Regions from separate parts of the Bacillus sp. SH7-1 genome, predicted to be linked through region 2. Evidence: riboswitches for the same ligand, from Rfam matches in the RefSeq annotation. Region 2 holds a riboswitch; each other region holds the start of a gene.
The links. Region 2 has a riboswitch for lysine ahead of DN390_RS05665 (amino acid permease). Riboswitches for the same ligand answer to the same signal wherever they lie in the genome.
Positions count from the first base shown of each region.

Region 1 (3,293 bases), on a different contig from region 2:
AACTATTATATTTTTCATATCATTTATTTCCTTTCCACAAATGTTCCCTTATATGAAAATAGGGAACCCATTAACGGATTTCGTACTTGAACATGAATTCGAAAACATTGTAATTCGTCATCATAACTTTCAACAATTTTTGCCTCTCCGTATAAAAGTTTCGGTAAAGAGATTTTTCTTCTAAACATATAAAACCATTGTTTCTTCGAAGAAATATGCATTGCCCCTAACTCATCAATATGAAAATTTAATGTAGAGACGAGTATATGTGGTTCACCAAAATAATCTACAATTTCATTTTCGGTTTCATCCAACTGCATAACTGCATTAAAATATCTTTTCTTATTATGGAAATAGAAAGTACGATTCCACTTTACAATTTCTTTTCCATATTCATCTCGTTCAGCTGTATTATGTATTATAAATGGAACTCCCTCTCCCCGTTCTGAGAAAAACATTCGAAACTTCGATGCAATTTTTAATATTAATTTTACGAAAAAAGAACCACCGTAAATTTCATCCATCTTTCCTTCTCCAGTAAAGCTATTTTCTTCTGTAATCTCATAGCGTTTCTGTAATTTTGGATGAAGTCTTTTATAAGAATTCCCTAATAATCTTTCATAAATATTAGCCATACATTATCCCTTTCTCTTCCTCTTGCAATTTTTTGCACTTGGTAAATCAAAACTATTTATATAACCGACAATCGATAACCCCATTAGTAGAACGTTTAATGTAATTGGATTAAACGACTCTGTAAAGCTTGCGATATTCGTAAAGCCTGCCGCTATCGTTAAGGCTATTAACATAAAAATATGTACTATAAATACTTTTCTTTTTGGAAATGGCAACAGCCATATGACACCAAAAATAATTTCTAATATTCCGATTATTTTAAGTGCAAAAATACTATGTGCAGTTGAACCAATCATCACAGATAGCATTTTTACTTCTTCTGAATGAGTAAACACTAGTTTCGGTACTATTCCTTGATACATCCATACAAATGCAAATAAAAAACATACAATCCAATATGTCATCGTTCTTCTCATTAGCAACCTAGGATGAAGTCCTTTTTCTAACCATAATTTTAAAGCATCAAAACTCCAAGCAGTCGCCCAGCCTAATAACGGTCGAAAAATACATGAATCTATTACATTTCCTATACGACCATACCTCGTATCATAATCATATTGCGTCTCAAAATGAATGTATGTTTTACTCGGTGTATACTTCCAATAACCACGCCCTATTTGAATAAGAGATAATTTATTATCCGTCCAAAATTTTAAAGAAGAAATACGTTCTCCCGTTTCTTTTCTTATCTCACCTATCGATTCACCTTCTCCAGCTATTTCAAGTCCAAATCCGATTTTTGTTTTATATAAAAACTTCTGTGGTTCTCCTTCTTTTTTCTCTAAATATGAAATTTCAGAAAAGCGAGCATCCCATTCTGTATGTATATGTGGTTCTTGCGTGTATTCCCATAATTTCTCCATTGTTGTGTTCATTTCTGCCGAAACATAAATAGGCTTTTTCCCCTTCATTCTTCCACCTCCTATGTACTATAATTTTAATGTACATGCAATGAATTTATTTTGCTACTTTTTTCACAAACTTTTTCGTAAAGAGAAAGAATTTTTAAAATTTATATAAAACACTTGCTTCCCCGAAAAATTTAAATTATTATAAAACAAATGTTACCAACAACTTCATAAATCAAACACTCTCGCCTAAAACGTGAGATAGAGGTTGCGATACTTATGAGTATTCTAATGGAGACACAGAGAGGTCCATGAAATTAGATGAAAGGAAGTATTGCCGAAATCGATATATTTCTCTGTATTTATCGATTGGGGCTGTTTTCGAATAGAAACAGAACTGTCATATGTACAGACGTGTACGTATGAAGAGCTATCTACAAAAAAGAGATATCATTTTTATGGTATTCCTTTTTTGGCGGTTTTTTTATTAGCTCCGTTTTCTGTTTCCCTTTTCCTGTAACAGCACCATCCTCACTTATTTGAGATGGTGTTTTTTGTTTTTCTCTGGTAACTACAGGAATATTGGGATTTATATATGTCCTAATCTTTTCTTAAAAATGGATGAAAGAAGGAATTCGTAATGGAAACGATTGTACAAAAATTTGGTGGTACTTCTGTCGGAAGCGTTGAGCGCATTCAACATGTAGCCAATTTAATTATTGAAGAATATGAACGAGGACATAGTATCGTCACTGTCGTTTCAGCAATGGGAAAAAGTACAGATGAACTTGTCTCACTTGCTAACGCGATTACAGAAAATCCGAGTAAACGCGAAATGGATATGCTTCTATCAACAGGAGAGCAAGTGACTATTTCATTATTAACGATGGCACTACAAGCGAAAGGTTATAACGCGATTTCATTAACAGGATGGCAAGCTGGTATTACGACAGAATCTGTACATAGTAGTGCACGGATTACTGAAATTAATACGGATCGAATTCAGTCTTATCTTACTAAAGGCACGATTGTTATTGTAGCTGGGTTCCAAGGAATCAGTGAAGATCATGAAATTACGACACTCGGACGCGGTGGTTCTGATACGACCGCTGTCGCATTAGCAGCAGCATTAAACGCAAAAAAATGTGATATTTACACAGATGTGACCGGCGTATATACGACGGATCCACGAGTTGTAAAAGATGCTTACAAATTAGATGAAATTTCTTATGACGAAATGTTAGAACTTGCAAACCTCGGTGCTGGTGTATTACATCCACGTGCTGTTGAATTTGCTAAAAATCATAATGTCATTTTAGAAGTTCGCTCAAGTATGGAACAAGAAAACGGAACAATTGTAAAAGGAGAATGTAACATGGAACAACAATCAATCGTTAAAGGTATTGCATTTGAAGATAATATTACACGTGTCACAATTAAAGGACTAGAACAAGGCTCGCTTTCCACTGTTTTCTCTACATTAGCAGCAGCACATATTAATGTAGACATCATCATTCAAAGTATTACAAATGAAGGAACTGTGCATCTCTCCTTCTCCATCCACTCTAATGATTTAAGAGAAACATTAGAAGTGTTGGAACAAAACCAAGAAGCACTTCACTATGTATCAGTAGAACATGAAAACCATTTAGCAAAAGTATCAATTGTAGGATCTGGTATGGTCTCTAATCCAGGTGTTGCTGCAAATATGTTCACTACTTTAAAAGAAGAAGATATTCATATTAAAATGGTAAGTACATCAGAAATTAAAGTTTCTGTCGTTATTGACCGCCTTCATTTAGTAACAGG
Region 1 covers NZ_QNUD01000004.1:5,187-8,479, forward strand. Annotated here, with positions in the region: gene DN390_RS02625 (YndJ family protein) at 1-18, opposite strand, end outside; gene DN390_RS02630 (DUF4166 domain-containing protein) at 24-635, opposite strand; gene DN390_RS02635 (DoxX-like family protein) at 639-1,547, opposite strand; lysine riboswitch at 1,739-1,925, shown strand; gene DN390_RS02645 (aspartate kinase) at 2,125-3,293, shown strand, end outside.
Region 1: it holds a riboswitch for lysine, as region 2 does, so the genes downstream of both, DN390_RS02645 (aspartate kinase) here and DN390_RS05665 (amino acid permease) in region 2, are expected to answer to the same signal.

Region 2 (3,293 bases):
TTTAGAAACTGAGCATAGTAGTATGCGCCAACGCATGAAATAAAGATAAAGCTATATAGTAAACCGTTAATCATACGTGCAAAGTATGTAATGATATTTTGAATATGTTGTTGGAAGCGGCTGCTCCATAGTGATTCGATTGACATGTTTTTCACCTCTTTGTTCTATTATATATGTTTTGCAAAAGAAAAAACGAGCAAATTGCGTTATGCAACTTGCCCGTTTTTCTTTTCGTTATTTTTTTTCTGATCACGATTCATTAATGGATAGAAGGCAAAACCGATTACGAATAAACCAATTCCGAGAAGGAATGTTTTTATATCGGATGCACCGGTTTTAATAACCCATAGTGCGTAACAAAGTGCGATCACTGCGACTATACCATCTGTAATTCTTGCCCGCATTTCATTTTTATACGTTTCACCAGTTGCGACTAGTTTTAACTGGAAGATCGGTGAAACGAGATATGGAATGAGGTAGGCCAGTGTTGATACGGTAATAACGAATGTATAAGCTTCCGCAATGGTTCCTGATAATGTTGAGAATAGGAACACTTGCGACATAATGTTTGTTAATCGTAATGAGTAAATTGGACTTCCTTTTTTATTTGTTTTCGTGAAGAAGGAAGGGAAGAAACCTTCTTTTGCTGCTTGATAAGGTACTTCTGAGCTTAATAAAATCCAGCCTAAGATCGAACCGAATAGGGAAGTAAGAGCAAGTAGTGCCATCAGTTTCCCGCCGCCGTGACCCATTGCAGCATTTAATGCATCTGCTAATGGACGTTCAGAAGCTTGTAATGTATCAACGTGAAGGACACCCATTGTTAAAATTGTAATTCCTAAGTAAATCGCAACTGTAATAAGTAATCCAGCAACTGTTGCGCGTTTTACCGTTTTTGGAGAAACAGCACGGTTTGATAAAAGAACCGCTGATTCAATTCCGATAAATGCCCAAAGTGTTGTAAGAGCAGCTAAGTTTACTTGTGAAAGAAGACCGTGTGATACACCTGATTTATCGATCATCGGTGTGTACCATTGTCCAAACTTAGAAGCTTCGAATGCAAATAACGTAACGACGATGAATAAAAGGAATCCAGTTACTTTCGTTGTTGTTGCTAAGAAGTTTAGCTTTCCAGCTCCGCTTACACCGTTAGTTAATATAATATGAGTTCCCCAAAGTAAGATGGAACAAATCGTAAATGTAATTAGTTTTCCGACTTCTATGTTAAACGAACCGATTGAAAATAGTAGTCGTGTATCTTTCATAATTGGGAAGAAGAGTGATAAATATCCCGCAAATGATGTAATGATGGCAACGTTACTTGCCCAGTTTGCAACCCAATATCCCCATACCATACTGAAACCAGCCATTTTTTTCTTTTTTGGTGTTGAGAATAAGGCATATGCATGACTTTGTGGTCCTGTCGTTAAATCAGGACGACGAATTGCTAAATTACCGAAAACAAGAGCTAGCATTAAAACACCAAACCCTGTTGTTAACCAAGCTAAAGTGACACCGAGAGGGCTTGCTGTTTGTGCCAACGTACTTGGCACCATGAAAATACCAGCGCCAACCATGTTACCGACAACGAAAGCTGTGAGTACCCAAAAGCCCCATTTTTTTTGTTGCATAGAAAATACCTCCAAAGTTAGTATAACCAAGTCAAGCGAGGAGATATGTATGTCTTCCTGAGTCAGGAAGAGAAGTCCCAAACAAAACAAAAAAAGCACGTAATTTGCCGCTACATGCTTTCTATCTTATAAGAAACCCACGACATACCTCTCGATAGCTCTCCACAAACGAAACGTTTGTGACAGTTCTGCACTTATTAAATGCAGACCCAGCAAGTGTGCATGGTGGACACAACTTACTTCGGCAACCATTCCTTTCTCATTCCTTCATCAATGCCACTACATCTCCGGAAATGATACTCTTAATAATTGCAACCTCTACCTCACCGAGATACGAATGAGGATTTAAATATTAAATTAACGTATTTAAGAGTAACAAATGAATTTTTATACGTCAATGGATATAGTAATAATCAGATTATAGAGAAGAGTTTGTGATTAAAAGTATGAGGGATTATTATGTAATATTGAATTTTCATAATATAATAAATGTTATTAGCGCTAGATGATTGAAAAGGGGATGAAGTATATGTCTGTATGTCATAAACATTCAGTAATAGGTGTGTTAGATTCGGGAGTTGGGGGATTAACAGTTGCGAGCGAAATTATAAGACAATTGCCTAAAGAGAGCATTTATTATATTGGTGATAATGAGCGTTGTCCGTATGGGCCAAGAAGTGTAGAAGAGGTACAATCTTTCGTATTTGAAATGGTTGAGTTCCTCAAACAGTTTCCGTTAAAAGCTCTAGTTGTAGCATGTAATACTGCTGCAGCTGCTGCATTGGCTGCGTTGCAAGAAGCACTTTCTATTCCGGTTATTGGCGTTATACATCCGGGAGCAAGAGCGGCTATTAAAGTGACGAAGAAAGGGAAAATCGGAGTAATTGGAACTGTAGGTACGATAAAATCTAATATGTACGAAAAAGCATTACATGAGCTTGATACATATTTGAAAGTGCATAGTCACGCGTGCCCGACTTTAGCTACAGTTGTAGAAAATCAATTAGAAGATACAGCATATGTAACGCAGCAAGTGAAACAAGCTTTACTGCCATTAACGAAAGAAGATATAGATACGTTAATTCTTGGGTGTACGCATTATCCACTTTTAGAGTCTTATATAAAAGAGGAACTAGGAGAGGGTGTAACGATTATTAGTTCTGCAGAAGAAACAGCGATAGAGTTAAGCACAATTTTACAGCACAAAGGAATTCTGGCTGACAATTTGAATCCTAAGCATCGATTTTTTACAACAGGCTCTGTTTCATCATTTGAACATATTGCTGAGCGATGGCTAGGGTATCAAATTTTTGTAGAATGTGTACATTTGCCGATGAAAAATGCGTGTATGTATAATTAGGATGTATTAAATTACTTTTTTAATAAATCAGGTTCGTTTCATAAGAAGGAAAGAATAAGCTTTTAATTGAAGTGTTTAAGGGCAGTTCAATTAAAGGGGAGATTGGATTATGGAATTATCAAGATCTCAATTATTTGCTTTAGAGTATATTTCAAAATATGCAGAGAACGAAAAACGTGAGGCGAAAGCAACAATTAATCATATACTTAACATGTCTAATATTACAGAGGAAATATTTGAAGAAGCTGTCGCTAATTTAAAATCTCATGCAAGGATTGCTTTACACTTTCATCCAGACAGAC
Region 2 covers NZ_QNUD01000006.1:22,674-25,966, reverse strand. Annotated here, with positions in the region: gene DN390_RS05670 (ABC transporter permease) at 1-146, opposite strand, end outside; gene DN390_RS05665 (amino acid permease) at 207-1,631, opposite strand; lysine riboswitch at 1,779-1,960, opposite strand; gene racE (glutamate racemase) at 2,161-2,991, shown strand; gene DN390_RS05655 (DUF3626 domain-containing protein) at 3,101-3,293, shown strand, end outside.

Region 3 (3,293 bases), on a different contig from region 2:
AGTAATTTCTTTTCCATTTATTTTTTTATTAATAACAAAACTTTGTGTAGATTCCATTGAAATCAAAATTACATTTTTACCTTTTGCAGCTCCAAATAAGTTCTTATCAACTTGCTTATCTTTTGAGTCTGTATAGTTTTTAATTTCAGAGAACCCGTCCCCACTTGCAAATACACGTTCAGCTGAAGATTTTGATTGAAGTGTAATATCGAATAGATGATATGTGTATAAACCTAAATTTTTCACGACAGTTTGACGGTCAAATGAGCGTGAGAACATTTGTGGTTTATAAATAACGGAAACAACAATCTGTAGTGCTAATAGAGCTGTTACACCGCTAAAGAAAGTTCGCTTCTCAGAGCGAGAAAGCGGCGTCTTGTCACAAAATGCCGGGAATTTACGCGAAAGAAACATTAAAATAATCGCATCTGCAAATAAAAGTAATGTTTTATACGTAAAGAGTTCTTTTATACTTGTCCCTAAATCAGCCATATTATTTGTTTGGAATAACACTGGGAATGTAACGAAATCGTTATAAAACCCATAAAACATTGCATTTCCAAATAAAATGAATGAAAGTATAAAACTAATTCCAACTATAATGCGGTTCCGGTGTTTAGATGCAAATAAAGCAAAACCGAAAAATAAAAGTAACGCAGCCAGTGGATTAATAAAAAGCATAAATTCTTCAAAGAAATTATCAATTTTAATATCAAATGCTAGCTTGTACACAATATATGTTTTTATCCATAATAAAACGACTGCAACGAGTGCGAATCGCAGTTTTGGAAACAGACGTTGTAGCATAATATACTCCTCTCCTAAAAAGCATGACGGTTCTTATGAGTCGATTTGATTAGCGCCTCATTTTATATATACGAACAGTCCTTTGTTATTATGTTTATTATACTATGAGTATCATTATACGAAAATAAAAGAGAGTTGTGGACTTTTTTATAATAATTGAGTAGAAAAAGGGCAGTAGGAGACAATAAAACGGAGTTTCTATGTATGATTATCGTGCGCAGAAAGAATCGTGTAACAATACGGAGGTTATAATGCGAAAATTATTATATTTTATAGTATGCAGTAGTGTTATACTTTTTGCTTCACCGAGTGTGTCGGTAGCTCAATATGATGCACCTCTTATGGAAGATGCCCTTTATTCTGTGTTATTCCCGAAAATAAATAAAGCAATTGAAAAACAATATGGGAGCTTGAAGCCTTATCAATGTCCTAAAATTATTAGTTTAAAAAAAATGTATAGCGGTACATATTTATTTCAAGCGAGTATTGAAGTGATAAAGTATGAACGTGTTGCTGGGAAAATTGCTCCACCATTTGAGAAGGTAACGATTACATTTAATAACGAAGAAGGCGAATGGGAAGTGACAAAGATTTTAGTAAAGCGCTTACCAAACGATACGAAACTAAACTGTAAAAAAACAATATAAAAAATTGTTTGACAAATAAAATGATCCTTTGGTATTGTTAATAGCAACAATTAGATGTTTGAAAATTAAATAGACTTACCTCATCTACTCTCAAAGGTAGAGGCCGCGATAGGAAAGAGTAAGCTATGGGAGATTTAATGGAATCTGTGATCATAGGTTGAAAGGGACTATTGCCGAAATATAAGAATAACCATCTTATTCATATATTGGGACTGCATTGAATAAATGTAGTACTGTCATAAGATTTATTTTATGGAGAGCTATTTGGAGATGTTGATGCGGTTTCTTATTTTGAGGAGATAACAACTCGTTTATTTTTTCAATATATATTTTTCCTAATAAGAAACGCGTGTGAACATTGTTCCGCGCGTTTTTTGTCTATCTAAAAGCGTGCTGCAATGAATAGAAGATTGGGGTTATGAGTTTTAGAGGAAATAAGGGAGGAATTCAAATGTATTTACACGGCACAAGCCGAATCAATGGGCAAGGACACTTAGAAATTGGAGGGTGCGATACGACGCAGCTAGCAAAACAATACGGAACACCACTTTATGTATACGATGAAGAGTCAATTCGAGGAAAGTGCCGCGCGTTTCATCGTGCTTTTAAAGAAAGTGGTTTCTCTTATCAAGTAGCATATGCAAGCAAGGCGTTCTTGTGCATGGAGATGTGCCGAGTAGCTCGTGAAGAGAATATGTCATTAGATGTTGTTTCTGGAGGAGAATTATATACTGCGCTTCAAGCGGGATTTCCAGCATCGCGTATTCATTTTCACGGCAATAATAAAACAGAAGAAGAGATCGTGATGGCTCTTCAGGCGAATATTGGTTGTTTTGTCGTAGATAATTTCTTGGAATTAGAAATTTTGCATGATTTAGCAGTGCAACACGGGAAATTTGTGAACATATTAATCCGTGTAACGCCTGGAGTAGAGGCGCACACACATGAATATATTACAACAGGTCAAGATGATTCGAAATTTGGATTTGGCGTATCAAATGGTCAAGCGATGCAGGCAATTGAGCTTGCTTTACAAAAATCAAATTATAATGTGTTAGGAATTCATTCACATATCGGATCGCAAATATTTGAAACGGCTGGATTTGTTCGAGCGATTGAAGTTCTTCATCAATTTTTAGAAGAAGTGAGAGAGCGAACGAACTATGTAGTAAAAGTGCTAAATGTGGGCGGAGGATTCGGAATACGCTACACAGAGTCAGATACACCATTAACTCTTGAGACATATGTGCGTGCTGTAACAAGTGCAGTGAGAGAACAATTTACAGTATATAATTATCCATTGCCAGAAATATGGGTTGAGCCAGGCCGTAGTATTGTAGGCGATGCTGGAACGACAATTTATACAGTCGGATCTGTGAAAGACATTCCTGGTATTCGGAAATATGTATCAGTGGATGGTGGGATGACTGATAATTTAAGACCAGCTTTATATAACGCTCGTTATGAAGCGATGTTAGCGAATCGAGGGAATGATGAGAATGAGGAAATCGTTTCGATTGCTGGGAAGTGCTGTGAGAGTGGAGATATGTTAATTTGGGATATTACTCTACCGAAAGTTGCTTCTGCCGATTTATTAGCAATTTCTTGTACAGGGGCATATGGGTACTCGATGGCGAATAATTATAATCGGATTCGTAGACCAGCTGTCGTCTTCGCGAAAGGCGGTACATCCCAAATTGTTGTAGAGCGCGAAACATATGAAAATATTATTGGGAACGATCGCATACGTATTAAAGAACTTGTTTAAATGGGGAAAAGGAGTTGTTCGGATGGGCAATTCCTTTTTTATAAAATAAAATAATTAAAATATATCGGAAA
Region 3 covers NZ_QNUD01000041.1:116,624-119,916, reverse strand. Annotated here, with positions in the region: gene DN390_RS25860 (LTA synthase family protein) at 1-807, opposite strand, end outside; gene DN390_RS25855 (DUF3888 domain-containing protein) at 1,059-1,454, shown strand; lysine riboswitch at 1,544-1,725, shown strand; gene lysA (diaminopimelate decarboxylase) at 1,906-3,222, shown strand.
Region 3: it holds a riboswitch for lysine, as region 2 does, so the genes downstream of both, lysA (diaminopimelate decarboxylase) here and DN390_RS05665 (amino acid permease) in region 2, are expected to answer to the same signal.